Regions from separate parts of the Alteromonas sp. ABE4_545 genome, predicted to be linked through region 1. Evidence: predicted binding sites of a transcription regulator. Region 1 holds the regulator's gene; the other holds the start of a gene.
The links. Region 1 encodes NrdR, which represses ribonucleotide reductase genes. Its sites were predicted from a motif close to AAACACNANATNTNGTGTTT; they were not measured.
Positions count from the first base shown of each region.

Region 2: nrdA (class 1a ribonucleoside-diphosphate reductase subunit alpha) is a predicted target of NrdR. The motif match lies at 10,747-10,766, and genes of this name have one in related genera.

Region 1 is NZ_JBSWYY010000007.1:4,962-21,573, reverse strand. It holds gene lpxD (UDP-3-O-(3-hydroxymyristoyl)glucosamine N-acyltransferase) at 105-1,124, shown strand; gene glyA (serine hydroxymethyltransferase) at 1,261-2,517, shown strand; gene nrdR (transcriptional regulator NrdR) at 2,579-3,028, shown strand; gene ribD (bifunctional diaminohydroxyphosphoribosylaminopyrimidine deaminase/5-amino-6-(5-phosphoribosylamino)uracil reductase RibD) at 3,034-4,203, shown strand; gene ACXAH6_RS08635 (riboflavin synthase) at 4,208-4,873, shown strand; gene ribBA (bifunctional 3,4-dihydroxy-2-butanone-4-phosphate synthase/GTP cyclohydrolase II) at 4,902-6,002, shown strand; gene ribH (6,7-dimethyl-8-ribityllumazine synthase) at 6,065-6,547, shown strand; gene nusB (transcription antitermination factor NusB) at 6,550-6,969, shown strand; gene thiL (thiamine-phosphate kinase) at 7,027-7,995, shown strand; gene ACXAH6_RS08610 (phosphatidylglycerophosphatase A family protein) at 7,995-8,477, shown strand; gene ACXAH6_RS08605 (GGDEF domain-containing protein) at 8,490-9,716, opposite strand; gene dxs (1-deoxy-D-xylulose-5-phosphate synthase) at 9,782-11,668, opposite strand; gene ispA ((2E,6E)-farnesyl diphosphate synthase) at 11,705-12,595, opposite strand; gene xseB (exodeoxyribonuclease VII small subunit) at 12,597-12,842, opposite strand; gene pomA (flagellar motor protein PomA) at 13,132-13,893, shown strand; gene ACXAH6_RS08580 (flagellar motor protein MotB) at 13,899-14,834, shown strand; gene ACXAH6_RS08575 (class I SAM-dependent methyltransferase) at 14,917-16,170, opposite strand; gene ACXAH6_RS08570 (DUF1365 domain-containing protein) at 16,182-16,612, opposite strand, start outside.
Region 2 is NZ_JBSWYY010000029.1:20,790-37,401, forward strand. It holds gene lapB (lipopolysaccharide assembly protein LapB) at 1-980, opposite strand, end outside; gene ACXAH6_RS17690 (LapA family protein) at 983-1,240, opposite strand; gene ihfB (integration host factor subunit beta) at 1,349-1,636, opposite strand; gene rpsA (30S ribosomal protein S1) at 1,715-3,385, opposite strand; gene cmk ((d)CMP kinase) at 3,517-4,188, opposite strand; gene aroA (3-phosphoshikimate 1-carboxyvinyltransferase) at 4,327-5,616, opposite strand; gene serC (3-phosphoserine/phosphohydroxythreonine transaminase) at 5,613-6,698, opposite strand; gene gyrA (DNA topoisomerase (ATP-hydrolyzing) subunit A) at 6,839-9,523, opposite strand; gene ubiG (bifunctional 2-polyprenyl-6-hydroxyphenol methylase/3-demethylubiquinol 3-O-methyltransferase UbiG) at 9,842-10,546, shown strand; gene nrdA (class 1a ribonucleoside-diphosphate reductase subunit alpha) at 10,951-13,272, shown strand; gene nrdB (class Ia ribonucleoside-diphosphate reductase subunit beta) at 13,336-14,466, shown strand; gene yfaE (class I ribonucleotide reductase maintenance protein YfaE) at 14,475-14,747, shown strand; gene ACXAH6_RS17745 (TonB-dependent siderophore receptor) at 15,129-16,612, shown strand, end outside.

The DNA of each region.
Region 1 (16,612 bases):
GGTGGAAAACTGAACATTTATCTAGGCTGAGTAAAAGGAAAGGCGACGATGAGCCGAAAATCAAGTAGGATGACAACCAATTCAGGCATAGGGATAGTATTTTTATGACCAAGTCTTCTTTTACCCTGACAGAGCTAGCCGAACAAGTTGGCGGTGATGTAAAGGGCGACGGCAGTGTGGAATTGAACGGTGTGAACACCTTAGAAAAAGCCACAAACAGCCAAGTATCGTTTCTGACTAATATTAAGTATAAACCACAACTCGATTCTACCGATGCTGGGGCGGTGATTATCCACCCTAAATACGCAGACGAATACACGGGTGCCAGTTTGCTGCATAGCAACCCGCATGCGGCCTTTGCGCGCATTGCCCAATTGTTTGACACCACACCTCCTGTGGCTACGTCAAAACACGCGACCGCGGTGATTGACGATAGTGCAACACTGGGTGACAACGTCGCCATTGGCCCACATGCTGTTATCGAGAAAAATGTCATCTTGGGTAACAATGTGGTTATCGGGGCAAATGTGTACATCGGTGAAGGTGCTGTAATAGGCGATGGCAGTGTCATTCATCCCAACACCACAATTTATCATCGCGTTCGTATTGGTAAGCGCGTGAGAGTACACAGTCAAACCGTGATTGGTGCTGACGGCTTCGGGTATGCTAATGACCAAGGCACTTGGTTGCCGATCCCTCAAACCGGTTCAGTGGTGATTGGCGACGACAGCCAAATTGGGTCGTCGACGACGATTGATCGCGGCGCATTAGATGACACACGCATTGGTAAAAATGTGATCATTGATAACCAAGTGCAAATTGGCCACAACTGTGTCATTGGCGACCATTCTTGTATCTGCGGCGCCACGGGTATTGCAGGCAGTGCTACCATCGGTAAATATGTCATTATTGCAGGTGGATGCGGTATAAGCGGGCACTTGAGCATTTGTGATGGCGTGCAGGTGACAGGATACACAATGGTGGTGACAGATATCACCGAACCTGGCGTTTATTCGTCTGGCCAACCCGCCATGAAGAACCGAGAGTGGCGTAAAAACGTAGTCAGAAATAAACAGTTAGATAGCCTGTATTCACGTGTGAAAGCACTGGAGAAAGGTGAATAAACACAGCTTGGGCGCGATTCGTTTTGTTTGCTGTACACAATTATGACAATTCTGCGATAAAGCAGTATACATAGCGCCCAAAATGACTAGAATATGCGACTCGTTATCGCCATAGAAACGCAGTTAAGGAGCCTTCATGTTACCCCGCGAAATGAACATAGCCGATTTCGATCCTGAATTAGCCGCCGCTATTGATAAAGAAACGCAGCGTCAGGAACAACACATCGAACTTATTGCATCTGAAAACTACTGTAGCCCACGTGTAATGGAAGCGCAGGGTTCTCAGTTAACCAACAAGTACGCGGAAGGATATCCGGGCAAGCGCTATTATGGCGGTTGTGAGTATGTAGACATTGCCGAAGATTTAGCCATCGAACGCGCTAAGCAGCTTTTCGGTGCAGATTACGCAAACGTGCAGCCTCACTCGGGTTCACAAGCCAACTCAGCTGTATTTATGGCCTTGCTTAACGCAGGTGATACGGTATTGGGCATGAGCTTGTCTGAAGGTGGTCACTTAACACACGGTTCTCACGTTAACTTCTCTGGTAAAACCTACAATGCGGTACAGTACGGTTTGAACGAAGAGACGGGGGAAATCGATTATGATCAAGTAGAAGCTTTGGCTGAAGAGCACAAGCCAAAAATGATCATTGGTGGATTCTCTGCTTACTCTGGTATTGTTGACTGGCAACGCTTCCGCGCTATCGCGGACAAAGTAGGCGCTTACCTGATGGTAGACATGGCGCACGTTGCTGGCTTGGTAGCGGCGGGCGTTTATCCTAACCCTCTACCTCACGCGCACGTTGTTACAACCACTACGCACAAAACCCTTGCAGGCCCTCGTGGCGGCTTGATCTTGTCTGCCTGTGGCGATGAAGATCTGTACAAGAAATTCAATAGCTCAGTATTCCCTGGTAATCAGGGTGGTCCTTTGTGTCATGTTATTGCTGCAAAAGCGGTGGCGTTCAAAGAAGCACTTGAGCCAGAATTTAAAGTTTATCAACAACAGGTTGTGACCAACGCAAAAGCCATGTGCAAAGTAATGCAAGAACGCGGTTACAAAATCGTGTCTGGCGGTACTGACAACCACTTGTTTTTGTTAGACCTTATTGATAAAGATATTACTGGTAAAGATGCTGATGCTGCCCTTGGCCGCGCCAACATCACAGTAAACAAAAACTCAGTGCCAAAAGATCCACGCTCTCCATTTGTTACTAGCGGTCTGCGCATCGGTACTCCAGCAATCACACGCCGTGGTTTCAACGAAGCTGAAGCGCAACAAGTTGCAAACTGGATTTGTGATATCTTGGACAACATGGGTGACGAAAGCGTTGTAGAACGCGTTAAGAACGAAGTAATTGAGCTTTGCTCACGCTTCCCTGTATACCCATAAGCACTAGTTAATACAGGACATGGCCTGTGATACCACAGGCCACAGATAGAGAGGACTCACTATGTTTTGCCCATTTTGCTCCGCACAGGAAACAAAAGTTATCGACTCTAGGTTGGTGGCGGAAGGGCATCAGGTGCGTCGCCGTCGCGAATGTGCTCAGTGCCATGAACGTTTTACCACGTTTGAAAGTGCCGAGCTGGTCATGCCAAGAGTGATCAAACGCGACGGCACTATCGAACCTTTCAACGAAGAAAAGCTCCGCGCAGGTTTACAGCGTGCGTTAGAAAAACGCCCTGTAAATACAGAAAGTGTCGAGCAATGCATTCTTTCTCTGAAGTCTAAACTCCGTGCCACCGGAGAGCGAGAAGTAGAGAGTGAATTGCTCGGCAGCCTCATTATGGATGCCCTCAAGGAACTCGACAAAGTTGCCTATGTGCGCTTTGCATCGGTTTATCGTTCATTTGAAGATATTCGCGAGTTCGGTGAAGAAATAGCAAAATTAGGTGATTAATCACCATGACAGCATCGTTTTTGGTGGGTAGTCAAACCGCCAGTGCGCAAGATTACCGCTATATGGCATTGGCCATTCAACTTGCCAGTAAAGGCCGGTATACCACTTCGCCTAATCCACGAGTAGGGTGCGTGATTGTAGCGCCCAATAATGAAATAGTGGGCCAAGGTTTTCACATTCAAGCTGGCACTCCGCACGCTGAAGTCCATGCTTTGGCGCAAGCAAAATCACACTCACAAGGTGCAACCGCCTACGTCACTTTAGAACCTTGTAGCCATTATGGCCGCACACCTCCGTGTGCCGAAGCGCTGATTAAAGCTAAGGTTGCTCGTGTGGTGGTCGCCATGACCGACCCCAATCCTCAAGTGAGTGGTCGAGGCCTTAAAATGCTAACAGATGCGGGTATTGCCGTTACTACGCAGGTGATGGAGCAAGAGGCAATAGCGCTCAATCGAGGCTTTATCAAGCGCATGGTCCAAGGACAACCGTGGGTGACGGTGAAGATGGCAAGCTCAGTTGATGGCAAGGTGGCATTGCAAAATGGTGTGAGCCAATGGATTACAGGCCCTGCTGCCCGAAAAGATGTGCAACGTCATCGCGCAGCGTCATGTGTCGTGTTAACTGGCAGTGGTACGGCGAAGTATGACAATCCAAGCTTGTTAGTTCGCGCCACAGAATTTGATCTAACCGATTATCCCCTAACCGAATTGCGACAACCCGAGCGTGTGGTAATAGATAGCAAGGGGGTATTGTCACCCACATTGAAGATGTTCAACGACGGTCATCCCGTTACCCTAGTGTCGAATCAGCCACCTAATCAGGTATTTTCCCCGTCGGTGAAGCATTTAGCGCTTGATTCTGACGAACACGCCCACATTTCTCTTTCAGCATTATTGGATGAACTCGGCCGTGCTAGCCATAATGAAGTGTGGGTAGAAGCAGGTTCAGGCCTCACTGGCGCCTTGCTGGAGCAAGGGTTAGTGGATGAAGTGATTGTGTATCAAGCGGCCAAGATAATGGGGCCTGATGCACAAGACATGTTTTTAATTGATAAGCGTGAAACCATGGATAGTGTCCTGTCACTGTCGCTTCAAACGGTTGTACAGGTAGGGCAAGATATAAAAATGACCTACTTAACCCCTCACGCTCACCAACATATTTCTCAACCGGAGTAGACGTATGTTTACCGGCATTATTGAAGCCTTGGGTACCATCAAATCGATGGATCGCCGGGGCGAAGATATTCGATTAACCGTATCAGCAGGAAAGCTGGATATGTCTGATGTCGCGCTAGGAGACAGTATTGCGACCAATGGTGTGTGTCTCACCGTGGTGGATTTTGACCAATCAAGTTACAGTGTTGACGTATCAGCAGAGACCATTCGTTTAACGGGGTTTGCCGATTATCAACCGGGCATGCCTGTTAACCTGGAAAAAGCCATGCAGGTTAACAGCCGTTTTGGTGGTCATATTGTGTCTGGCCACGTTGACGGCGTGGGTAAAATCACCCAAGTTATTCATCATACCGATTACATCGAATTTTGGGTTAAAGCGCCTGACGAATTAGCTAAATATATTGCTCACAAAGGCAGTATTACCGTTGACGGTATTAGCTTAACCGTGAATAAAGTGAATGGTGCGGAGTTTATGCTGTGGATTATCCCGCATACTTTGCAAGAAACTATCATGAGTGAATATAAAGTGGGGTCAAAGGTCAATTTAGAAGTTGATGTTATCGCCCGCTACTTAGAGCGTTTAATGCTCGGTGATAAAGCTGCTCAAGCAGAAAAAACGTCGAATATTGATTTGGCTTTTTTAGCCGAAAATGGTTTTTTAAAACGTTAAACCCCACCCTACGATTGAATAAGAAAATATGACATTTAATACAAGCCAAGAAATTATTGAAGATATTCGCCAGGGTAAAATGGTTATCCTGATGGATGATGAAGACCGCGAAAATGAAGGCGACCTAATCATGGCGGCTGAGCACGTGACGCCTGAAGCGATCAACTTTATGGTAACGCACGCTCGCGGTTTAGTGTGTTTGCCTATGACACAAGAACGCTGCCGTAAGTTGAAATTACCCTTGATGGTAGATAAAAACCAAGCGCAGTTTTCTACGAACTTTACCGTATCGATTGAAGCGGCAGAAGGCGTGACAACAGGCATTTCGGCGGCCGACCGAGCCACCACAATTTTAGCCGCCGTTAACAAAGACGCGAAGGCGGAAGACATCGTTCAGCCGGGCCATATTTTCCCGTTGATCGCCAAAGACGGTGGTGTACTCAACCGAGCCGGTCATACCGAAGCTGGCGTTGACCTAGCGCGGTTAGCGGGTTGCGAACCGGCCGCGGTTATCGTGGAAATACTGAATGAAGACGGCTCTATGGCGCGTCGCCCTCAACTGGAGTCGTTTGCTAAACAACACGATTTGAAAATTGGTACGATTGCCGATTTGATTGAATACCGTAACCTCAATGAAACCACAATTGAAAAAGTGGCCGAATGTACCTTGCCCACAGAATTTGGTGAATTTGAATTACACACCTACAAAGATGTCATCGACAATCAACTACACTTTGCATTGAAGCGCGGTGAGATTAAACAGGACTCACCCACATTAGTTAGGGTTCACTTACAAAATACACTGAGTGATTTGTTGGGCTCTACGCGTGCGATTAATCGGTCTATGACGCTTCCCCAAGCGATGGAGCGCATTGCGAAAGAAGGCGGAGTTTTAGTGCTGCTTGGCAAAGACGAAGACATTGAAACGCAAGTGCAACGCTTTGCTGCGGAAGATCGTGGCGAGCAACCCACAGGTAAAAACTGGCAGGGTTCATCGCGTACAGTGGGTGTTGGTAGTCAAATTTTGGCTACCTTGGGCGTTAAACAGATGCGCTTGCTGAGCAAACCGATTAAGTATCACGCTTTATCGGGTTTTGGACTGGAAGTTGTTGAGTATATCCACGACTAATACATTGGGTTTCGTTGAAGGTGTGCTATACTTCGCGCCGTTTTGAAAATAGGGTTTAAGTGATGCAGGTAATTGAAGGCAATATCAGAGCCACAGGTAAAAAATTTGCAATTGTAGTGTCTCGTTTTAACAGCTTTGTTGTTGAGAGTCTGTTAGAAGGCGCATTAGATACGTTGGAAAGACACGGCGAAGTCAGTGATGAGAATATCACTTTGGTACGTGTACCTGGAGCTTATGAGCTACCGGTTGCTGCGAAAAAATTGGCAGAAAGCGGTAAATTTGATGCCATCATTGCATTGGGTGCAGTAATTCGCGGTGGTACACCTCACTTCGATTTCGTCGCTGGCGAATGCAACAAAGGCCTAGCTCAAGTATCACTTGAATATTCTATCCCTGTTTCTTTCGGTGTCATCACCACAGATTCTATCGAACAAGCCATTGAGCGCTCTGGCACAAAAGCCGGTAACAAAGGGTCAGAAGCAGCATTAGGTGCGCTAGAAATGGTGAACGTAATGGCTGAGCTTGATTCAGTAATCGGAGCCTAAGCGTGAAGGTATCTCCAAGACATCGTGCTAGAGAACTAGCAGTTCAAGGGATTTACTCTTGGCAAATGAGCGGTAACGATATCGCTCAAGTTGAACTGGCATTGGCAACAAGCAATAACATGGACGGCGTTGATATGTCGTTGTTCCAAAGTTTATTGCGCGGTGTAGCTAAAAACGCTAGCGAGCTTGATACAGCAATTAAACCTTATCTAGGCCGCTTGCCAGAAGAGCTAGACCCTATCGAAAAAGCAATCCTTCGATTGGCAACATACGAGCTTGTTCATTGTATTGATGTGCCGTTTAAAGTGGTGATCAACGAAGCCATTGAGCTAGCTAAATCTTTCGGTGCTGAAGAAAGCCACAAGTTTGTTAATGGTGCGCTCGACAAAGCCGTGAGAAAACTTCGTCAAAACGAAGCTTAATATCGTTTCGACAGTCAACCAGCGTAGTGGATCAACGAGTAAAGCGTTAAGTATACCGTGAAAGAATTTGACCTAATAAGTCGATACTTTGCCCAGGGAGGGCATCATCGCAAAGATGTACTTGTTGGCATAGGTGACGATTGTGCGGTGACGCAGATGCCTGCGAACCAACAACTCGCTATTACCACAGATACGCTGGTAGAAGGCGTACACTTCTTAAAGCAAGCACCGGCCCGTTCGGTTGCTTACAAAGCTGTAGCGGTAAACCTTAGCGACCTCGCCGCCATGGGAGCCGAACCTGCGTGGATCAGCTTGTCGCTATCGATGCCATTCTGTGATGAAGCCTGGTTAAGTGAGTTTGCCAAAGGCTTGTATGAACTCACCGAGTACTATTCGGTTCAACTGATCGGTGGCGATACCGTTTCTGGCCCGTTGTCGTTAACCATTACGGCACAAGGCTTTATCCCCCCAGACAATGCACTTAAACGCAGCAGCGCAAAGCCAGGCGATTGGATTTACGTTACAGGCACATTAGGCGATGCTGGTGCGGGATTGGCAATTTTGCAAAACCAACTTGAAGTCGCCGACGAAAATCGCGAGTTTTTAGTTAACCGACACCTGTATCCCACGCCACGAGTGATGGCGGGCACAGCGCTTCGACGCACTGCGAATGCCTGTATCGATGTTTCAGATGGTTTGGCCTCTGATATTCGTCATATCTTAAAAGCGTCGGGCTGTGGTGCGCAAATCCATATCGACCGTTTACCTATATCCACTGAGTTGTTCAAAACCGTTGGCGCCAAAAAAGCGTATGAAATGGCATTGACCGCCGGTGACGATTACGAGTTAATTTTTACCGTGAGCGAAGAGCAACGCGGTAATTTAGAAACCTCTCTTGCCAGTGCCAATGTACAGGCTACCTGTATCGGTCAAGTGAATGGCTACAATGGCCAGTGCGACTTTCGCCTTTATGATTCTCCCTACACACTGCCGGGAGAGGGTAAAGGCTACGAGCATAACTTTTAATGGACGCCGCGTTGAGGAAACGGGTAAGCCTACGCAACCCGATACACTTTTTAGCGCTGGGCTTCGGTAGTGGCCTTATTCCTTTGATGCCTGGTACGTTTGGTTCGTTAGCTGCCATTCCGTTGTTGCTATTGTTCATCCCATTAAGCCCTTGGGCACTGGTGGTAGCAGCCGTTTTAGCGAGCTGGATTGGTAATTACCTGTGTGACGTAACCGCCAACGATATGAAAGTGCATGATCATGGTTCTATTGTTTGGGATGAGATCGCAGGTATGTTCATCACATTTTGTTTTGTGCCGTTAACGGCGACAAACCTCGTTGTGGGCTTTGTGTTGTTCCGCTTGTTCGATATTCTCAAACCCTGGCCCATACGCTATGTCGATAAGCATGTTCACGGTGGCGTAGGGATTATGCTTGACGATATCATTGCAGGCATCATGTCTTGTGCCGTTATGCACCTGTTGCTTTTCAGCATTCTGTAATCGCGTAATTACTCAAGCAAAACGCGATATCTTTACACAGTTTCTTCCCGCTTTTTTTGCATCATAGAGCGCAATATCAGCCTGTTTTAAGATAGCCGGAAAGGTTTTAATATCAGCAGTACGCTGTGCCATACCGAAGCTACAACTAATATGCACGCGCTTCAATTCGGTTTTAGGATTGGCTTGTTTCTTTGGTGCTTTTGATGGGCGCGGTTTCTTCCTAATCACCAACGGGTAGTTGGCTAATTCTTCTCTGACTTGTTCAACAAACGGCAATACTTGGTCGGGGGTTTTTCCTGCAAACACAAGCGTGAATTCTTCGCCGCCATAACGATATGCCTTGCCACCGCCAGACACACGGCTTAAACGACTGGCAACGAGCTTGAGTACTTCGTCGCCTGTATCATGGCCCCAGGTGTCGTTAAACTTTTTAAAGTGGTCTACGTCGCACATAACCAAGGTGTACTTGCGGCCAAGCCCTTGAACAAGTTGCATTAATGCACGTCGCGAAGGAATACCAGTAAGTTCGTCTCGATAAGCCATATGAAATGCATCTTTTACCACGGCAAAGCATGCTACCACAGGCACAATGAGCCAGTAGTAGGGGGTATAGTGATAATGGTCTACCCAGTACATAAACGCTGGAGAAAGTGCAAACACCCATACGCAAGCCAGTGTACTAACATGAATGGCCGTTGTTCGTATGAACACCATTAAGGTACTGCTAAACAGTAATACGCCAACTACTACTGCTTCTAATGCCGTGTATGAGGCGGCAAGCGTTGAGGATAATTGATTCAACCCTTCATAGACCTGAGACAAAACTGGGTTGGCCAAAGGGTTGCCATATTTAAGCGCTGTATAGATGAATGCGGCGATAGCACCGAATAACACAACTCGTTGCAGTAAGCTTGTTATTCTTAACCCTTTTTCGCGTAGTACGAGCAATGCCGTTATTGCTCCGGCAAGGGCGATATAGCTCTGGTCTGCTTGAATAAACGGTAGAAGTGGCAATAACCACACTAAGAGAAGTAAACCCATATTGGGTAATATGACGCGAGCGCGCCCAAACCCTGCTGACAGCAAAATAGCCAGAATACATGCACAGCTTAATACTGACTCAAAATGTAGCCCTAAGGGGGCCAAAATTGGCGGTTGAAGCCACGTGGCAGCCAATCCGAGAAAGGCAAATAACAGCGGAATTAACAAGGCTCGAATAAAAGAGGTAATCGCAAACATAGTGACCTTTTATGAGGCGATTCAATCGAAAAAGGCGCGAACCTAGTGGGTACGCGCCTTTTGCATTATTTGTGCGAGTCTTTCGATTGACTGCCGGTAAATGCATTGACACGTGCAACAATTCCCGCAGTGTCCAAACCGTGCTCAGCATACATTTCGGTTTGCGTTCCTTGCGCGATAAAGCTGTCTGGTAAACCAAGCTGTAGCAGCTTATTGCTATACTGTTTAGACATCAGGTATTCGCCGACCACCGAGCCCGCTCCGCCCATTACACAGCCGTCTTCAAGGGTAACGAAATAGTCGTGGTCAAATACTAATTTATCGATAATTGCAGTATCGAGCGGCTTCACAAAACGCATGTCGATGACTGTGGCGTCTAGTGTTTCAGCCGCTTCTTTGGCATAAGGAAGTAACGTGCCGAAGTTTAAGATCGCCACTTTGCGGCCTTGCTTAATTGTACGGCTTTCACCAATCGTCATTGCGCTCATAGTTTGCTGAGCTTCGGTGCCGTCACCTGTACCTCTGGGATAGCGCACCACCGCTGGTACTTGTGCCTTATGGCCCGTGTATAGCATTTGACGACATTCGTTTTCATCCGCTGGCGCCATAATCACTAAATTAGGGATGCAGCGAAGATAGGCAATATCAAATGCACCTTGGTGAGTAGGGCCATCAGCGCCGACAATACCAGCACGGTCAACGGCAAATAACACGGGAAGGTTTTGCAGTGCCACATCGTGAATTAACTGATCGTAGGCGCGTTGCAAAAACGTGGAATAAATGGCTACAACGGCGTTGTAACCTTCTTTTGCCAAACCTGCAGCAAAGGTCACAGCGTGTTGTTCGGCTATTGCAACGTCAAAATACTGGTCGGGGTATTGTTGCGAAAATGCCACCATACCTGAGCCTTCGCGCATGGCCGGAGTCACTGCCATGAGCTTTGGATCGACCGCGGCCATGTCACACAACCATTGACCGAAAATCGCAGAAAAAGTGGGCTTCGACGGTGGTGAAACCGGAAGCGTGTCGTCTTCAGGGTTAAACTTAGGCACCGCGTGGAACTTAATTGGGTCTTTTTCCGCCTGCGGGTAACCTTTACCTTTTTTAGTGACAACGTGAAGAATTTGCGGGCCTTTTATTTTTCGCATATTTCGCAGTGTATCTACCACACCATTCACGTCGTGGCCGTCAATAGGGCCAATGTAATTAAACCCTAATTCTTCAAAAATTGTACCCGGTACTACCATGCCTTTGATGTGCTCTTCTGCACGGCTGGCAAATTCTTTTATCGGTGGCACGTTACTGAGCAGCTTTTTACCGCCGTCGCGGATGCTATTAAATAAATTGCCAGTAAGAAGACGGGCAAGGTGACTATTCAACGCCCCCACATTTTCAGAGATCGACATTTCGTTGTCGTTGAGCACAACGACCATGTCTTTCTTGATGTCGCCAGCGTGATTCAAGGCTTCAAACGCCATGCCAGCTGTCATTGCACCATCGCCGATAACGGCAACGACTTTTCGACCTTCCGCTTCTTTTTCTGCTGCCACAGCCATACCGAGAGCAGCACTGATAGATGTAGAAGAGTGACCGACCGCAAAGGTATCAAAGTCACTTTCTGGCGGCCAAGGAAACGGGTGCAAGCCCTCTTTCTTGCGAATAGAGCCCATACGTTCGGCTCGACCCGTCAAAATCTTATGGGGGTAGGCTTGATGCCCCACATCCCAAATTAAACGGTCGAATGGTGTGTTATACACATAATGTAAAGCAACGGTCAGCTCAACGGTGCCCAACCCCGAGGCGAAATGACCGCTACTTTGGCTCACACAAGTCAGTAAATACTGGCGCAATTCATCAGACAAGGTTTTTAGCTTATCTTGAGGAAGTTGCCTTAGGTCTTCTGGTGTTTGCGCGAGTGCCAATGTGGGATAATGCGCTAAATCTAAAGTCATTACTTGTTATTCTATTTTCTCTTTACGATATCACTATCAATGGTCTCGATTGACCATGAGATCGGTAAATGCGATCAGATATTCCGTATTGTAGGGGAAAGCGGCCAGCGCTTGAAGCGCTTGTGTGTGTAATCTTGTTAATTCTTCACGCGCACCGTCTAAACCGAGTAAAGCGGGGTAAGTATTTTTACCTTGAGCTTCATCTGAACCCATTGGTTTACCTAGCTGTGCGGTACTGGCGGTTACATCTAATATGTCGTCCTGTACTTGGAACGCAAGCCCAATACTACGAGCGAATGTTTTTAACGTGTTCAAATCGTTATCACTAATATCTGGGCATACCGCGGCAGACATAGACACACACGCCTCTAGCAATGCGCCAGTTTTTAAACGGTGTAATTGTGTTAATCGATCAACATCAATTGATTTACCCGTTGCGGCGAGATCAATCGCTTGGCCACCACACATTCCTAGGTAACCACTGGCTTTAGCCAGAATCTTAACGAGCTCAAGTCGCTGCCCATGAGCAAAATCACTCATTGGGAATTCAGCAAGTACAGTAAATGCTTGTGTTTGCAATGCATCGCCAGCAAGAATCGCTGTGGCCTCGTCAAATGCGATGTGACAAGTGGGTTGCCCGCGACGTAAATCGTCGTCATCCATTGCTGGCAGATCATCATGAACCAGCGAGTAAGCGTGAATGCATTCAATGGCAACGGCGATAGCCAGCTGATCTTTTTTAGGCACATCCAACGCATTGCCCACTAGGTGTACGAGCAATGGGCGCATTCGTTTGCCACCTGCTAATAATGCGTGTTGCATCGCCTGCTTTAAGCGCAAGGCATGATCAGGCAAACTTTCTACTAGCGCGAGCAGTGCGGCATCTGTGTCTTGTTTAATGCTGTTGTGTAAGGACGTAAAGTCCATATCAATCCTCGTCGCTCACGAAATCTTCTAAATTCGCTTGGCCATTTTGCTCGAGCAGTATTTTTACTTTTTGCTCTGCGTCTTGCAAAGCTTGCTGGCTGACTCGAGAGAGTTTAATACCGCGCTCAAATTTTTCTAAAGCAACATTGAGTGGTAAATCGCCAGATTCCATTTCTCTAACTAAGGTTTCGAGTTCGGCGAGAGAGGCTTCGAATGAGGGCGTGTCAGAAGTTGATTTATCGCTCACGTAGTTCTCTTTAAGTTTGAATTTCTTGAATGGTCGCACATTAACTGAGGGGGTAAACAGGGTCAAATGCTTTGTGGGTTATCCCCTGAATTTCCCTGTTTTATAGCGCAGAACCGCACGTTGAATAGCGACGAGTGTGTTTTTAAGCTGTAGAAATCTTAAAAATTGTCGATAAAATGTGAGACAGACTACAATGACTCGCAAGTAAATGTAGGTTAATCTGGCGAAAATCAACGCGTTGCGCTAGCGTTAACGTTACTGGCGATACACAGAGGATGAGGAAGAACAGGTGGATTTAGCTACCGTCATAGGCATGTTAGGTGCGATAGGCTTTGTTGTCATGGCCATGATGCTGGGTGGTGAAATGGGCATGTTTATCGACGTGCCATCAGTACTCATCGTATTTTGCGGCAGTTTATTCGTCGTACTTTCTCAATTTACCCTCGGGCAGTTTTTCGGCGCAGGTAAAATTGCTGGCAAAGCCTTCATGTTTAAGATTGAAGGGCCAGAAGAGCTAATCGACAAAATTGTTGAAATGGCTGATGCGGCACGTAAAGGTGGCTTTTTAGCACTGGAAGAGGCCGAGATCAGTAATGAGTTTATGCAAAAAGGCGTCGACATGTTGGTTGACGGCCACGACATAGAAGTTGTACGCGAAACTCTGTACAAAGACATCACTATGACCACAGAGCGTCACGAGTTTGGTATTGGCATTTTCAAAGGCTTTGGTGACGTTGCGCCCGCAATGGGAATGATTGGCACCTTGATTGGTCTGGTGGCGATGTTGTCAAACATGGATGACCCTAAGGCGATTGGTCCAGCAATGGCAGTTGCTTTGTTAACTACGCTGTATGGTGCCTTTCTTGCCAACGTAATTTGTTTGCCTATCGCGGCAAAACTCGCCAATCGCAAAGAGCAAGAAAAGTTAAATCAATCATTAGTACTCGACGGCATCGTGGGCATTGCAGATGGCCAAAACCCCCGTGTTATTGAAGGGATTTTGAAAAACTACCTTGCTGCGAGTAAACGCGGTACAGGCGAAGAAGAGTAATCGCAATGGCACAACAGGAAGAATGTCCTAAGTGCCCCCCAGAGGGCTTACCTGCTTGGATGGGGACCTTTGCGGATCTCATGTCACTATTGATGTGTTTCTTCGTACTTCTGCTCGCCTTCTCTGAAATGGATGTGCTTAAATTTAAGCAGATAGCCGGGTCGATGAAATTTGCCTTTGGTGTGCAAAATAAAATTGAAGTAAAAGACATTCCAAAAGGCACAAGTGTTATCGCAATGGAGTTTCGCCCTGGTCGCCCAGACCCAACGCCTATCGAGACGATTCAGCAACAAACAATAGAAATGACCCAGCAAATGCTGGAGTTTCAAGCCGGCGACGAAGACTCTGCTGGGGGGCGTCAGAAACAGCGTGGTACACAACGTGGTGGGCAAAGTCAACAAACGGCACAGCAACAAGCATCTTCAGCTTCGCAAAGCTCAGATCAAGTGCAAGACAACGAAATGATGAAGAAGATCGCCCAACAACTGCAAAAAGAAATTCTCGATGGCTCAATTGAAATGGAATCGTTAGGCCAACAAATCACGATTCGAATTAGAGAAAATGGTTCGTTTTCTGCGGGGTCTGCGTTTTTGCAGCCGCAATTCAAACCCATTTTAGCTAAAATAGGGAAGTTACTCGTCGATATGCCGGGAAAATTGGAAATCTCGGGCCATAGCGACAGTCAGAATATTTCAAATGAGTTGTATCGCTCCAATTGGGACTTGTCGGCTCAACGAGCCGTGGCGGTGGCCGAAGAATTACGTCTAGCGCCAGGGTTTGATGAAAGTCGTATGTCTGTGGTGGGTAAGGCGTCTTCCGATCCTTTGGTTGAAAATCCACAAACTGCCGAAGAGCGCGCGCGTAATCGCAGGGTTGAAATTAACATCAATCAAGGTGAGCCAATTCGCTCGAATCCTATCTCGGTTGTTGAAGAAGAGTAATCAACGACACTAAACCTCAATACTTCGTACATTATCATGCCAGTCGGGTTGACTGGCATGTGTGCTTCAGCGAGGTAAAGGGTTATCTGACAATATCTTGAATAAAACGTGGCTTGCTCAGAAGCAATTGCACGGTGGAGATTGTCCGCTCTAAAAACCCGCCTTCACAATATTTTAAGTAGTATTCCCACATTCTCATAAAACGTTCGTCGTAGCCATCGTGCAATAACGGCTCTTTCGCTGACACAAATGCCTCATACCAATCTCGTAATGTTCGCGCATAGTCGAGGCCTATATCCTGCAAATCTCGGATCATCATATTGGTGTGTTTTTTCAACGACTGATTGAGTACCAGTTGAGAGGGTAAAAAACCACCGGGGAAAATGTGTTTCTGAATAAAGTCGACTCCGCGTGCGTACTTGTCGTATCGGCGATCATCAATTGTGATCGACTGCAATAACATTAGCCCATCGGGCTTGAGTAAACTGTTACACTTTTGGAAGAAGTTGCCCATAAACTCCTTACCAACCGCTTCAATCATTTCGATAGACACTAACTTTGAATATTGCCCTTCCAATAAGCGATAGTCTTTTTTCAATAGGGTGATTTTGTCGGACAAGTTTTCTTTTTCTACCCATGCTTTTGCATAAGCAAATTGCTCTTCAGAAATAGTCGTCGTGGTTACTTTGCAGCCATAGTTTTTCGCTGCAAACACTGCCAGCCCACCCCAGCCGGTGCCAATTTCCATCAAATGGTCGTTTGGGTTTAATTGTAGCTTGTCACAAATTGTTTTTAATTTATGTGACTGGGCATCTGCAAGCGAAGAATTAGGATCGGGATAAATGGCAGATGAATACATCATGCTATTGTCGAGAAAGCGAGTGTACAACTTGTTTCCAAGGTCGTAATGCGCCGAGATATTCTTTTTCGCTTGTACTTGGGTATTGCGTCGCGCCAAATGTTGAAGTTTGGTGGTGGGGTAAGTTAACCATTTAAGGCGCGCTTCCCAGCGGTCGAGCGTGGGCAAATTACGCGCAAATAATCGAATAACGTTTGTTAACTCGGGGCTTGTCCATAATCCATTGGTAAAACTCTCACCGGCAGCTACGCTCCCCCCGAATAACAAATGTTTATAAGCGGAGGGCGAGAGCACATTAACCTCAGCTACGAGTTCGCTATGACTGTTGCCACATTTTGCTATTACGTCACCTTGCTCACGTATAATTAAGTGACCATCGGGAAGGTGAGATACTAGTCGAATAAAAAGGGCGCGACATAGTTTGTCTAAGCCTGCTGCTTGTGAGGTAGTGGTTAACGTGGTTTCACCGTGTGACATTATTTTTATTCCTAGCTGTTTTTCGGGTGCGCATAAATTGGTGTGCGTTTAAGCCATAGTCTTAGGGCTTGCCAATAAATCCCCACTATGGTTTTTACTGTCATAACGGGTATGCGTGTTATTACGCGTTTTAAATTCGTTGAGTTCATTTCTTGCAGAACTAAATTTACGCCAGCGGAGAAATGTTTGCCTTGTTTATGGCATTCAAGTGCTATGTTGCAATGCGACGAGGGCTGGGCAATACGCCATTTATAGGTCATGTCGATGGGGTTAAACGGTGATACGTGAAAGACTTTTTCGCTATCTGTCTGAGCGTCTAAGTCAACCAAGTAATAGTGGCGCTCATTCCATGGCGTGTTGCTCACTTCGGCGAGCATATGCGTAAAAGTGTGCTGTTGTCTTAAAAAATAAAAGTTCACCGGACTAAAATAAATACCAAAGT
Region 2 (16,612 bases), on a different contig from region 1:
TGCATGTGCAACTCCATTAAGCGCTTAAACCCTTTCATTGTGGGTGTTTTTTGTAGTTGCGACAGCAAGAAAGCCGCGGCTTCATCGGTTTCGCCTCGCTGAGCAAGAATATTTGCCATCGCCAAATAACTAGACGCACATTGTTGCCAATGGGTTTTTAGCAGTGTTTCTAAACGTTCGTGTTCACCAGTCTTGTCGGCAACACTTTCTAATTTAGGGATAGCCTCGCCAAACCAGGATAAATCGTGTTCAGCGACTTGTGCTAGGTAATACCATGCGTCTTCATGGTTGCCCTGCTCTATTGCAAGTTCACCCAGCATTAACCATGGTCGTACTGCACGAGCATCTGCGTTCACGGCATGTTGAAGGAGCTTATGCCCTTGTTCAAGCTCACCGCCATCGAGCGCTATTTGTGCTTCTTCACAGTAGAAATGAGAGAGCTTTTCACTCACATCGTCGTTATCACCGTGACAACCCACCATACGCTCTGCGAGTTCAATGGCTCGAGACCATTCTTTGGTTGTTTGATAGATACTGAATAGCTGTTGTTGGGCATTCCAATAGTGCTTATCACTATTCAGTAGTTGTAAATATGCGTTCTCGGCGCGCTCCAGAAACCCTGCTTGGGTATAATCACGCCCCAATTCCATTAATGCGTTTTCGCGTTGTGATGGTTGAATTTCGTCTCGGCTAACCAGGTTCTGATGGACTTTGATGGCGCGGTCAATTTCGCCGCGATGACGAAAAAAATTTCCCATCGCAATGTGGGTTTCCACTGTATCACTATTTAAATTGATCATTTTGATCAGGGTATCAACCGCTTTGTCGGGTTGATCAGAAAGCAGGAAATTCAGGCCTTTGTAATAGTGCTTGGAGAGAATGCTAGATTGTTTACGCTGTGCTTGACGGACGCTATTGCGACCCATAATCCAGCCATAACCTGCTGCAACCGGTAAGAGTAAAAACAACAGTTCCAGCATAATTAATTTTCTTTAGACAATTTTTTTAGTTTAGCGTTAAGAGAAATCACTTTGACGCGAAGCGCCAACCAACTGGTCATCATGATCAAACAACCAATAACAGCGCCTAAGCCTAGGGTAATGGCAATCAGTGTAGATAATCGAATATCAGATTTGGCAATCAGATAATTCACGCTCACTACAGTATCGTTTTGAGAGCCAACTAACATGGCAAACCCAAGTATCAATACAATGAGAATAAGTGAGAACAATCGTTTCAATGCAAGAACCCTGAAATATAAGTTACCTTCAGGATAGCAAAATGCGAGTCCTGTTTACATCATCAGGCATAAAAAAAGCACTGATAAACAGTGCTTTTTTTCAAGTAGTTAAGCTACAGCCTCATTAACCCGGTCACGTAACTCTTTGCCCGGTTTAAAATGTGGCACATATTTCCCATCTAATTTTACGGTTTCGCCCGTCTTAGGATTACGCCCAACACGAGGTGCACGGTAATGTAGAGAGAAACTACCAAAACCTCGAATCTCGATACGATCACCCTTTTGCAGGGTTTGCGCCATCTGTTCAAGCATTTCTTTAATTGCAGTTTCAAGCTCTTTAGCAGGAATATGGCGAGCTTGATCCGCTAGCCGCTCAATTAACTCAGACTTGGTCATATTAACCTCTATGTCAAATAAGTTCCAAACAGCTACATAACACAGGTGTACGTTAACCGTACACCTGATAGCAGATTATTATTCGCCTTTAGCAGCTTTGAAAGCTTCAGCCATCGCGTTGGCAAAACCAACATCTTCTTGCTGATTAACTTTATCGATAGCTTCTTTTTCGTCAGCCTGATCTTTAGCTTTAACAGATAGGTTAACAACGCGGTTCTTACGGTCAACGCCCATAAATTTCGCTTCGATGCTATCGCCTACATTAGCGATTTCAGTTGCGTCTTCAACACGGTCACGTGACAAGTCACCAACACGGATGTAGCCTTCAACTTCTTCTGCTAGGTTAACGGTAACGCCTTTCGCGTCTACAGCTGTAACTGTACCATTAACGATAGCACCCTTCTTGTTATCTGTCAGATACTTATTGAAAGGATCTTCTTCAATCTGCTTAACGCCTAGAGAAATACGCTCACGCTCTGGGTCGACTTGTAGTACAACTGCAGAGATTTCGTCGCCTTTCTTATAGTCACGTACCGCTTCTTCGCCTGTCTTATTCCAAGAAATGTCAGACAAGTGAACAAGACCGTCGATGCCGCCGTCAAGACCGATGAAGATACCGAAGTCAGTGATTGACTTGATCTTACCAGACACTTTGTCGCCCTTCTCGTGAGAAGATGCGAAAGTTTCCCAAGGGTTAGCAATGCACTGTTTAAGGCCAAGAGAAATACGACGACGTTCTTCGTCGATTTCAAGAACCATAACTTCAACATTGTCACCAAGGTTAACCACTTTAGATGGGTGGATGTTCTTGTTAGTCCAATCCATTTCTGAAACGTGAACTAGACCTTCAACGCCATCTTCGATTTCTACGAAGCAGCCGTAATCAGTTAGGTTAGTTACTGCACCAGAAATCTTAGTGCCTTCTGGGTAACGGTTTGCAATTTCTTGCCATGGATCGTTGCCCATTTGCTTCATGCCCAAAGATACGCGTTGCTTATCTTTGTCGAACTTCAGAACTTTAACGTTGATTTCGTCACCAACGTTTACGATTTCACTTGGGTGCTTAACGCGCTTCCAAGCCATATCTGTGATGTGTAGAAGACCATCTACGCCACCCAAATCAACGAATGCACCGTAATCTGTAAGGTTCTTAACGATACCTTTGATTTCGTGACCTTCTTCAAGGTTAGAAAGAAGTGACTCACGCTCTGCACTGCTTTCTGCTTCGATAACTGCACGACGAGAAACAACAACGTTGTTGCGTTTTGCATCTAGCTTGATAACTTTAAACTCAAGCTCTTTGCCTTCAAGGTGCGTAGTGTCACGAACTGGACGTACGTCAACCAATGAACCAGGCAAGAACGCGCGTACACTGTTAACTTCAACAGTGAAACCGCCTTTAACTTTACCGTTGATAACGCCTTTAATAGTGGCTTTATCTTCGTAAGCTTTTTCTAGCTCAACCCAAGCTTCATGACGCTTCGCTTTTTCGCGAGATAGGATAGTTTCACCGAAACCGTCTTCAACAGCATCTAGTGCTACGTCAACAGTGTCACCGATTTCGATTTCAAGCGTACCTTCAGCGTTTTTGAATTGTTCAGCTGGGATAGCACTTTCTGATTTCAAGCCTGCGTCAACAAGAACGATGTCTTTGTCGATTGATACAACAGTACCTTTAACGATCGCACCTGGGCGAGTTTCTAGTTCCTGTAAGCTTTCTTCAAAAAGTTGTGCAAAATTTTCAGTCATAGGTTTAAATTTTCAATAAAGTTGATATCCACGCCTCAATCCGGTAAGCGAGGGGTTATTAAATTTCGTCATTACATCCTGTTATGACAGGTCCTGAAGTTCAGGGGCACAATGTAAAATGTTCGCCAGAATTATCTGCGCGATTTAACAATTTCCATTGCTTTATCAAAGACTTGGTTAATATCCAAATCCGTTGAATCTATTACAATTGCATCTTCAGCCGGTACCAATGGCGCCACCGAACGATTCATATCTCGCTCGTCTCTGGCTTTGATATCGGTTAAAAGGCGCGCAATATTAACATCCATGCCTTTGTCTTTCAACTGGTCAAAGCGACGCTGGGCGCGAGCTTCGGCACTGGCTGTTAAAAATATCTTTACCCCTGCATCGGGGAAAACCACGGTTCCCATGTCTCGACCGTCAGCGATTAACCCCGGCGATTCCTGAAATGCGCGCTGACGGCGTAACAAAGCTTCGCGAATTCGCGGTAACGCCGCGATAGAAGAAGCGACCGCGCCGACTTCTTCAGTGCGAATGTCATCGGTGACATCTTCGCCTTCTAAGACAATGCGGCGATGCCCGTCTTCTGTTTCAAAGCTCACATCTAAGCCAGTTGCTAACGGCACAATAGCCTCTTCATCATCGGTTGGTAAATCATGATGAAGTGTTGCCACCGCTAACACGCGATAGATCGCACCACTGTCGAGTAAGTGATAACCAAGTTTTTCTGCCAGTAAACTGCTTAAGGTGCCTTTTCCTGCACCACTCGGGCCGTCAACTGTGACCACGGGTATTGGATGCATACCTGCTCCAGATATTTTAAATTGTTGTAAAAATCGCGCGCAATTATACGCGTATAGGGCGAATACGCAATGACGCATATCAAACGTCATTGCGTGATATTCCGTTAATCTTGCATGTTAACGGTATAAAGTGACTTCTTAATGGCAGATTGTGGCAAATCGCGTGAAATAATCTGGGAAGGTTTTTGCGGTGCAACCTGGGTCGTTAATTGTCACCGGTGTATCACTTAAGCTCACCAATGAGAAACACATAGCGATACGGTGATCGTTATACGTATCAATTGCTGCATGGGTGAGTTTTTCAGGCGGGGTAACCACTATATAGTCGTGCCCTTCCTCGACCGTAGCACCTAACTTCATAAGTTCAGTCGCCATCGCATTTAAGCGGTCGGTTTCTTTCACTCGCCAGTTATAAATATTGCGGATTGCTGTGGTGCCTTCTGCAAAGAGTGCGGTTGTGGCGATGGTCATGGCTGCATCAGGAATGTGATTCATATCTAAATCTACACCTTTAAGCGGTTGCCCATGAACAATCACACAATCGTCATGCCACTCAATCTTTGCGCCCATCGCTTCAAGCACATCGGCAAATCGGATGTCGCCTTGAATACTGTTTTTACCAATGCCCGTTACTTTAACCGTACCGCCCTTAATTGCACCTGCCGCAAGGAAGTAAGACGCCGACGATGCATCACCTTCAACCAAAAAGCGTTCTGGAGCAACGTAGCGCTGACCCGCAGGAATGACAAAATGCGCATAGTCTTGGTTTTCAACGGTAACACCAAACTTCGCCATTGTGTCTAGGGTAATATCTATATAAGGCTTAGAGACTAACTCACCCTTGATATGAATGCGTGTCTCACCTTCCATCAGAGGTGCTGCCATGAGTGCGGCAGTGAGGAATTGGCTAGACACACTGCCATCAACAGTCATGTCACCACCTTGAAGCCACTTACCCTTAATATGAAGCGGTGGATACCCATCATTTTTAAGATAGTCGACCGACGCGCCCACTTGTCGAAGGGCATCAACTAAATCACCGATAGGACGCTCTTCCATTCTAGGCTCGCCGGTTAGGGTAACATCAACATTGGATGCAGCTAAAGCCGCACACAAAGGACGCATTGCCGTTCCTGCGTTACCCAAGAACAGTGATTTATGACTATCGGTAGTGAAAACACCGCCTAAGCCGGTTACGCGGCACTCAGTACGGTCTTCATTAAGGGAATAACTCACGCCTAGTTCGGTGAGTGCATTGAGCATATGACGAATGTCGTCACTATCTAGTAAGTTAGTAACTAATGTTTCGCCGTCGGCAAGGGCCGCAAGCAAGAGCGCTCGGTTAGACAAACTTTTTGAACCCGGTACATTTACCGTACCACTGATAGATGCAACTGGGTGTAAGGTTAACTGCTCGACCTGACTCATCCGTGGCGCCTCTCAAAATCACTCATAAAATCAGCTAACGCCTGAACACCTTCGATTGGCATAGCGTTATAAATACTTGCGCGCATACCGCCTACAGAACGGTGACCTTTTAACGCTAGCAATCCAGCGGCTTTAGACTCTTCAAGGAACACTTTATCCAAGTTTGCATCATGTAGTTGGAATGGCACATTCATGCGTGAGCGGTTTTCAGCGTGAATAGTGTTTCGATAGAAACCTGAACCATCGATTGCACCATACAGCAGTTCAGCTTTCGCTTGGTTTCTTGCTGCCATAGCCTCTGTACCACCCTGCTCTTTGATCCACTTAAAGACCAAACCAGCCAGATACCATGAGAACGTGGGAGGTGTGTTATACATAGAGTCGTTGTTCGCCATCAAGGCATAATCAAAAATTGATGGGATAACGTTCTGAGACTGACCAATAAGGTCGTCGCGTACAATCACTACGGCTAGACCTGAAGGACCAATATTCTTTTGTGCGCCAGCATAAATCACACCGTATTTAGATACGTCTAGTGGCTGAGACAAAATAGTAGAAGACATATCGGCTACAAGTGGCACTTTGCCAGATTCAGGCAACCAATCAAAAGCAACACCGTCTACCGTCTCATTTGGACAAAAGTGAAGATAAGCAGCGGATTGATCTACCTGAGATTCTGTAACGCGTGGTACATAACGCAAGCCATCTTGTTCAACCGACTCGCCCATGACTTGCGCATTGTTGTACTTACTGGCTTCGCTCACTGCACCTTTAGACCAAGAACCAGTCACTAAGTGAAGTGATAGGTCGTCAGGTTTTGACAAGTTTAGCGGTACAGCGGCAAATTGACCTCGGCCACCGCCTTGAGAAAACAGCACCTTGTAATTGTCTGGGACATTTAGCAAGTCGCGAAGATCTTGCTCCGCTTGCGCGGCGATTTCAATAAAGTCAGCGCCACGGTGGCTGACTTCCATAATAGAACAACCGGTATCATGCCAGTTAGTAAACTCAGATTGAGCCAGTTCCATTACAGGTGCGGGTAGCATGGCTGGCCCAGCACTAAAATTAAACACGTTTTTCATGAGCTTTGTTCAACACCTTTAATGACACATCCACAAACCGTTTATAAAAAACGAAGTGTGGCTATGAAAAAACAAGCGGCTTAAGCCGCTTGTTGGATTATGACGACTACGCTTCCTGCCTAAGCGGGAAGCCCTCGCTTTTATTCTTCTGTCGTTTGCTCATTGCCGTCAGTCGTTTGATCTGCGGCAGCATTTTCTTCAACGGTGTTTTCCCCGTCTTCAATAAACTTTTCGTCGGTTTCAACTTCTTCAATACGTTGAAGACCCACAACGCTTTCATTCTCACCGGTACGGATCAATCGAACGCCTTGTGTGTTACGACCAACCGTAGAGACTTCGCTCACACGAGTACGAACAAGCGTACCCATATCGCTGATCAACATGATTTCGTCGTTTTCATCAACTTGAACAGCACCAACAACTTTACCGTTACGCTCTGTTACCTTGATTGATACTACACCTTGTGTAGCACGGCTCTTGGCTGGGTATTCAGCTAGCGGCGTACGCTTACCAAAACCGTTTTCCGTTGCGGTAAGAATAGCACCATCACCACGAGGCACGATGAGTGATACCACACGCTGACCTTCTTGCAGCTTGATACCACGAACACCTGTTGCAGTACGGCCCATTGGACGTAGTGCCAGAATCTCTTCACCGGTTTCAGGGTCGCGCTTCACTTCGCCCGTTTCAGAATCACGCGCTTTCTCGTTAAAGCGAACCACCTTACCTTCGTCAGAGAACAACATAATGTCGTCATTGCCATCGGTAATCGCTACCCCGATTAATTCGTCACCTTCGTTGAGGTTAACAGCAATAATACCGCTTGAACGAGGGCGAGAGTATGAACTCAAATCGGTTTTCTTAACCACACCATTGGCTGTTGCCATGAGTACGTAGTTGTTTTCAGTGAATTCTTTAATTGGCAAGATAGCAGTAATACGCTCATCGGCTTCTAGCGGCAGAATATTCACAATCGGACGGCCACGTGCATTACGGCTAGCCAGTGGTAATTGATAAACCTTCAACCAATACAAACGACCGCGTGTAGAGAAGCACAAGATATGATCGTGAGTATTTGCAACAAGCAGTTTCTCGATGAAGTCTTCATCTTTCATACGAGTTGCAGCTTTACCTTTACCACCACGGCGCTGTGCTTCGTAATCAGAAAGCTTCTGATATTTCACGTAGCCTTCGTGAGACAAGGTTACCACTACGTCTTCTTGTTCAATCAAGTCTTCAATATCAATATCGTGACTTGCCGCTGTAATCTCAGTACGACGCTCATCGCCGAATTCATCACGGATTTTTTCTAGTTCTTCGCGAATCACTTCCATTAGTCGCTCAGGGCTACCTAGGATGTGAAGTAACTCGGCGATTTGTTCGAGTAACTCTTTGTACTCGCCCAAGATTTTTTCGTGCTCAAGACCCGTCAGTTTGTGCAAACGAAGGTCAAGAATCGCCTGAGCCTGTTGCTCAGTCAGGTAGTATTTGCCGTCGCGAATACCAAACTCTGGCTCTAGCCAATCTGGGCGAGCAGCATCGTTACCGGCTCTTTCAAGCATTTCGGCAACATCACCTAAATCCCAACCTTGTGCAACTAGGCCTTTCTTCGCTTCAGCAGGGCTTGGTGAAGCCTTGATCAGCTCGATAACTGGGTCGATGTTAGCCAACGCAATGGCCAAACCTTCCAATACGTGAGCTCGGTCACGGGCTTTACGTAATTCGTAAACCGTACGACGTGTAACAACTTCACGACGGTGAAGAACAAAGGCTTCCAATACTTCTTTCAGGTTAAAGACTTTTGGCTGACCGTTGTCCAATGCCACCATATTAATACCGAATACCGTTTGCAGCTGGGTATTGGCGTATAAATGGTTAAGTAGAACTTCCGCAGACTCATTGCGTTTTACTTCAATAACAATGCGCATACCGTCTTTATCAGACTCATCGCGCAGAGCCGAAATCCCTTCTACTTTCTTCTCTTTAACTAGCTCTGCGATCTTTTCGATCAAGCGAGCTTTGTTAACCTGATAAGGAATCTCATGAACGATAATGGTTTCTTTACCGTTATCTTCTGTTTCGATTTCTGCTTTGGCGCGAAGGTAAATCTTTCCACGCCCAGTGCGATAGGCATCGTCGATACCTTTTCTACCGCTGATCATGGCAGCAGTTGGGAAATCTGGGCCGGGAATGTACTCCATCAATTGCTCAATGCCGATTGATGGGTCTTCGATTAACGCCACACACCCATTAATCACTTCCGTTAGGTTATGTGGAGGTATGTTAGTTGCCATACCTACTGCAATACCTGACGAGCCATTTACTAGCAAGTTGGGTACTTTTGTCGGTAATACTTCTGGGATTTGCTCTGTACCGTCGTAGTTAGGTACAAAATCTACTGTTTCTTTTTCGAGGTCAGCAAGTAATTCATGGGCAATTTTTGCCATGCGCACTTCGGTGTAACGCATTGCTGCTGCTGAGTCACCATCAACAGAACCAAAGTTACCTTGACCATCAACCAACATGTAGCGCAGTGAGAATGGCTGAGCCATACGAACGATTGTGTCGTAAACCGCAGAGTCACCATGTGGGTGATATTTACCAATTACGTCACCCACCACACGGGCAGACTTTTTGTATGGCTTGTTAAAATCGTTTTTCAGTTCATTCATCGCGAACAATACGCGGCGATGCACTGGCTTTAAACCGTCTCTTACGTCGGGCAAGGCGCGCCCAACAATAACGCTCATTGCATAGTCAAGGTAGGAATTCTTTAGCTCTTCCTCAATATTGACGGGGAGAATTTCTTTAGCGTTATCAGTCATAAACTGCTTGGTCCCTTATTAGGTTTGTCACTTACCGCCTTCTTGCTCGAATCCTGTCTCGAACAAACTGCTTTAGTCGGCAGCGATCGCTTATTATGGGTATAGTAGTAACCCATGACTATAACATCGGTGAACGGAATTATGTAGCGCTTAATCTCGATAATCTTCGACTTATGTGTTGAGCGAATAAAATTTGTTCAGCTAACAGAATATATTGAAATACGCCGTCCCATTTGCGGCTAATTTAAGGTATGTTTATACGCCATAAAGAAGCTCTCGATCGCCCTGATCGCAATTTATGGACAGAACGAATACATAATGGCAAACGTTGATCATAAAGAAATAGAAAAATTCAGTGAGATTGCTGCCCGTTGGTGGGACCCTGAAAGTGAATTTAAACCTCTCCACCTTATTAACCCGTTACGTTTAGATTTCATCGAACTGCACGCAAAGGGTCTCTTCGACAAAAAAGTGGTCGATATCGGCTGTGGCGGTGGCATTCTTGCAGAGGCAATGGCAAAAGCCGGCGCTCATGTCACGGGTTTAGACATGGCAGAAGCGTCATTAGAAATTGCCAAGCTACACGGCTTGGAGTCTGGCGTGGCGGTTGATTACCACTGTATACCTGCAGAAGTGTTCGCAGAAGAACACGCTGGCCAATACGACGTTGTAACGTGTCTTGAAATGCTCGAACACGTACCCGACCCGGCTTCCATCATCGCGGCTTGCGCCAAACTGGTTAAACCGGGTGGCCATGTATTCTTTTCTACGTTAAACCGCAATATAAAGTCTTATCTCATGGGCATTGTCGGTGCTGAATATCTGTTGGGTTTAGTGCCTAAAGGCACCCATGATCACGGCCGCTTTATTAAGCCTTCAGAATTGATGCGGATGACGGATCAGGCGGATCTGTTTGCACGCGATATCACCGGGCTACATATGGATCCCGTGATGCAAACCTTTTACCTTTCAGATAAAAACGTTGACGTAAACTATTTACTGCATTGTGTTGCACCTGAATAGTTAACACAACATCTAGTGATATTAAACAAATAGTAACACTATATATCGTGATTTTATAAACAGTGATTTTTTGTAATAAATTGTTTTAACGATCACAAAAAAAGATTTTTTTTCTTGCATTTGATTTAACGACGGTAGATCAAAGACTCTCAAGTGAGTCAACACTAACCTGAATTTAGACTCGGTCTAATTGGCTGAATAACCACCAGATGTTGGGTTGCATTACGGCTCAAACCTCACTATCTTGTGGTTATTCTGAAACGGACGCACAACTCTCTTAATACAGAGTGTCATCAGAGCGCGATTCAGATCCGTCCGATCCGACGGCAAGAAAAAACAGTAAAACGATAAACTGGGCATTGATGCCCTCGCTTCAAGCGCTAACAGATAACGGCCAGTAAATAATGAACAATAATCTAACTGTCACTAAACGTAACGGTGTTAAAGAGCCCATCGATCTGGAAAAAATTCACAAGGTTATTACGTGGGCTGCTAAAGGCCTACAACATGTGTCTGTTTCTCAGGTAGAAATCAAAGCTCAAATTCAGTTCTATGATGGTATTAAAACTGAAGAAATTCATGAAACTCTCATCAAGTCTGCGGCAGATCTAATCTCAACTGATGCACCAGATTATCAATATCTTGCTGCGCGCTTAGCGATCTTCCATTTACGTAAAAAGGCCTACGGTGATTTTGAACCGCCTGCGCTTTTCGATCACGTTAAGAAGATGGTTGAAAACGGCAAATACGATGAGCACTTGTTAGCAGACTACTCGGCTGAAGAATTCGCAGAAATGGATTCTTATATCGACCATTGGCGCGATATGAATTTCAGCTATGCGGCAGTGAAACAGTTAGAAGGTAAGTATTTAGTTCAAAACCGTGTAACGGGTGAAATTTACGAGAGTGCGCAGTTCTTATATATTCTCGTTGCAGCTTGCTTGTTTGCAAACTACCCCAAAGACACTCGTTTGAGTTATATCCGTCGTTTCTACGATGCAGCTTCTACTTTCAAGTTGTCGTTGCCTACGCCCATCATGGCCGGTGTACGTACACCAACGCGTCAATTTAGCTCATGCGTACTCATTGAGACAGGCGATAGCTTAGATTCAATTAATGCAACAGCCAGTGCCATTGTAAAATACGTGAGCCAACGCGCCGGTATCGGTGTTAACGCAGGACGTATTCGCGCACTAGGTAGCCCTATCCGCGGCGGCGAAGCTTTCCACACGGGTTGTATCCCATTCTATAAATACTTCCAAACGGCAGTAAAAAGCTGCTCTCAAGGTGGTGTTCGCGGTGGCGCCGCTACCCTGTTCTATCCGCTTTGGCACATGGAAGTAGAATCACTGTTGGTATTGAAAAACAACCGTGGTGTAGAAGAAAACCGCGTTCGTCACTTAGACTACGGTGTACAGTTCAACAAGTTGATGTATCAGCGCATGATGAAAGACGACTACATCACTTTGTTTAGCCCATCAGACGTACCAGGTTTATACGACGCATTTTTCGCTGACCAAGACAAATTTGAAGCGCTTTACGTGAAATACGAACAAGATGAAAGCATTCGTAAAAAGCGTATTAAGGCGATGGAATTATTCAGCTTGTTTATGCAAGAGCGTGCAAGCACTGGCCGTATTTATCTGCAAAACGTTGACCACTGTAATACACACAGTCCGTTTAACCCTGAAGTAGCGCCTGTACGCCAGAGCAACTTGTGTCTTGAGATTGCTTTGCCAACTAAACCGCTTAGTCATGTTAACGACGAAGAAGGCGAAATTGCCCTTTGTACGTTGTCAGCGTTTAACCTTGGCGCAATTCAATCACTTGATGAATTTGAAGAGTTATCAGACCTTGCTGTACGTGCACTAGACAACCTTTTGGATTATCAAGATTACCCCGTTCCAGCAGCATACAATGCGACGATGAATCGTCGTACATTGGGTGTTGGTGTGATCAACTTTGCTTACTACCTAGCAAAAAATGGCGTTAAATATTCAGATTTCAGTGCGAACAACTTGATCCACAAAACCTTCGAAGCCATGCAATATCACTTGTTAAAAGCTTCGAACAACTTGGCGAAAGAGAAAGGCGCGTGTCCGAAGTTCAACGAGACCACCTACTCTCAAGGTATTTTGCCTATCGATTCGTACAAGAAAGATGTAGACAGCATTTGTAATGAACCATTACACCTAGATTGGGAAACGCTTCGCGAAGAAATCAAAACGCACGGTTTGCGTAACTCAACCCTGTCTGCATTGATGCCTTCAGAAACCTCTTCACAGATTTCAAATGCGACAAACGGTATTGAACCACCGCGTGGCCACATCAGTATCAAGTCGAGTAAAGATGGTGTGTTGAAGCAAGTAGTGCCTGAGTACGAGCGCTTGAAAGACAAGTACGAGTTATTGTGGGATATCCCTTCTAACGACGGTTACTTGCAGCTTTGTGGCATTATGCAGAAGTTTGTTGATCAAACCATTTCTGCTAATACAAGCTACGACCCAAGCAAATACGAAAATGGCAAAGTGCCAATGCGTTTGTTGTTAAAAGACCTTCTTACCGCTTACAAACTTGGTGTGAAGACGCTTTATTATCACAACACGCGAGACGGCGCGGCAGATACCGCTTCTCTTGAAGTAAAACAGCAAGAGCAGAAGCCTCAAGCCCAAGAAGTGGTGATTGAGGAAGATGACGATTGTGCTGGCGGTGCATGCAAAATTTAGCATGCACCCTGCCCCTGTTTTTAACGTAATGTTCGTATTTAGCAAATAAGTGATTAGAGAGCGATGAAATACACGACTTTTAACCAAGAAAGTGTGAACCCATTAGTCGAACCAATGTTTTTTGGTAACCCAGTAAATGTTGCCCGTTACGACCAACAGAAACACAGTATTTTTGAGAAACTTATCGAGAAGCAAATCAGTTTCTTTTGGCGTCCAGAAGAAGTTGACGTATCTCGCGATCGCGTTGACTTTCAAAAGCTCACCGACCCAGAGAAACACATTTTTATTTCAAACCTGAAATATCAAACCCTGCTCGACTCAGTACAAGGTCGAAGCCCCAACATTGCTTTTTTGCCTATTATTTCATTGCCTGAATTAGAAACTTGGGTTGAGACATGGTCTTTCTTTGAAACCATTCACTCACGCTCTTACACCCACATTTTGCGTAACTTATTTTCTGATCCAAGCGAAATCTTCGAAGATATCGTGGTGAATGACGAAATTAAACGTCGCGCAACGGATATTTCAAAGTACTATGACGACCTCATCTTTGCGACTCAATTGTGGCAAACACAGGGAGAAGGCGTACATACCGTTAATGGTGAAACCCACACTATTAATCAGCGCGAATTAAAGAAAAAACTATTCTTGTGCATGAACTCGGTCAATGCCCTCGAAGCGATTCGTTTTTATGTGTCATTCGCGTGTACCTTTGCTTTTGCAGAGCGTGAGTTGATGGAAGGTAACGCTAAAATCATTCGCCTCATTGCCCGCGACGAGAACCTTCACCTTTCTTCTACACAACATATCTTGAACCTATGGGCGAAAGGTAAAGACGATCCTGAAATGGCAGAGATCGCCGAAGAGTGTAAAGACGAAGCCAAAGCGATCTTTATGAAAGCGGTTGAGCAAGAAAAGCAGTGGGCGGAATACTTGTTCCAATACGGTTCAATGATTGGCTTGAACAAAGATATTCTTTGCCAGTACGTGGAATACATTGCGAACCACCGCATGGCCGCTATCGGCATGGGACAACCTTATGACGTGACAAGTAACCCATTACCTTGGATGAATAATTACTTAAATTCAGACAACGTACAGGTTGCACCGCAAGAATCTGAAATTAGCTCATACTTAGTGGGCCAAATTGATTCTGCGGTAAGCGAAGACGATTTCGCCGACTTCGAACTCTAATCTATTAGATGAAAGCCGCATCTGGTGGTCGTCGCATTGAAATACTCGATGTGACGACCATTGAAACCGCAGATAATCAAACCCTGCTGGAAACACTCGAAACCAATAAAATCCATATCCACTACCAATGTCGAGATGGTTTTTGTGGCGCTTGTCGCACAACGCTACTGTCTGGTTCCGTGGAGTACACGACTGATCCCCTCGCCTTTATTGACGACGACGAAATATTACCTTGTTGCTGTTACGCTACTTCTGACTGCAAAATTAAAGTGAATTATTAATTTTTATCTTTGTGGATCGTCTAACTGAAAGCCCATCGATGAAACGATCGTTTCACTAAAATTAAGCACGGTGTGTTTACAAATAGTGCAAATTGTCACGCACCAAAAATTTACACTCTCTGAATTTACCTGACAAAAAACTGACTCTTCATTTATTTTTTGTTTTTTCATCGCTAATTTTAGGCGTTACGTCGCACCCAAATTTATACGCAAGACCCTGATTTTTATCTAACTTTAGTTTAATCTTATATATTTCTCTGCGCTATTTGTTCACCTATTTCCCATACCTATAGACCACATGGTCAAGTTTTTGGCACTAAAGATGCTCCATGCTGGTTTCCATGCACTATGGATAATCACTCACAACTTGGAAACACAAAAATGAAACAATGGGAATGTAAACCTCACCGTCTCAGCCTCGCTATAGCCATGGCAATGTCGGTATTTGTCATGCAATCAGCAAACGCTCAAGAAGAAGGCGAAGTTGAAGTAATCGACGTCACAGGTAAACGAACTGACAGTTACGGGCTAATGCCAACGGAAGATAGCAGCAGCGCCTTCGGTTTGGATAAAAGCCTTTATGAAACACCGCGTTCAATTACGGAAGTCAGTGAAGACTTAGTCGATAAATTTGCGTTACGTAGCGTCGATGATCTAGTACGCCTAACACCAGGCGCTTTTACAAGTTCATTTTTCGGTATTAAAGGGGCCATGGATATACGTGGGGAACCTGCCGACAACTATTTCAGAGGCTTTAGACGCATAGCTAACCCTGGGGCATTTAACACGATTATTCGCGGCGCCGAAAAATTAGAAATTATGCGAGGCCCAGTTTCGCCGTTATATGGCAGTGGCAGTGTTGGCGGCCAATTAAACTACATTCCAAAATCGGCAAAAGTAGATGGCAGTAAGTATATTGAATCGGTTACAGGTGATATCTCAGCAACCGTTGGATCGTATGATCAACAAATTATCTCAGGTAGTCTGGCTATTCCCTTTCAGCTCGGTGAACGTTATGGCGGCATTAACTTCTTCGCAGAAGTAGAAGATTCGGGATCATACTTTCGCGGTTATGAACCCAGCAGTGAACTTGTACAAGCAGCAGTAGACATTGATTGGAGTGACAGCACTACCATCGAGTTTGGTATTCAATACCAAAAAACAGACAGTATTCAGGTTCCTGGCTGGAACCGCGTTACGCAAGATTTAATTGATAATGGCACCTACATCACTGGTTCAGCCCAAACACTTAACTCAGACAACACCATAGGCGCAGACACCCTACTTCCACAAGAGTCTGCTTTTATTGCCCCATTTGCACCTGGTTATCTGAATAACGCATTTTCAAACACCGGGAGTTTCTGTAGTGCGGCAGCTGCGGGCGAAGGCAATGCGACCTACAATGGATTCGACCTTTCTTGTCCTGGTGGCTTTGGTAACTTTTTGTCAGACCGCACCCTTGATAACCCATTTGTGTTAACCAACGTGGGCACCACACAACTTGATCACCGCACTACCTTTATCGACGAGCATGACTACGCCGATACAACAGCTATCACAGCCTACTTTGATGTGACTCACGAATTCGACAATGGTATGACGTGGAAAAATGAAGCCTTTTATGACTACATGGACCACACCAAATACCAAAGCTGGGGGTTTACCGCACTATACCCCGACTCGAACCTATTTGAACTAAGAACGAGTCTCTCGTTTGATATTGAATTTGATAAGGTTGAAGCCCAGTCTATTGTCGGAGCAAACTACCGCTACGAAGATTTATACAACAACGCAGCATGGTTTGACGAAACATTCGATTTCCGTGACATTTCAGTCGGTCCAACGGCAAACGACCGTATTTCTCC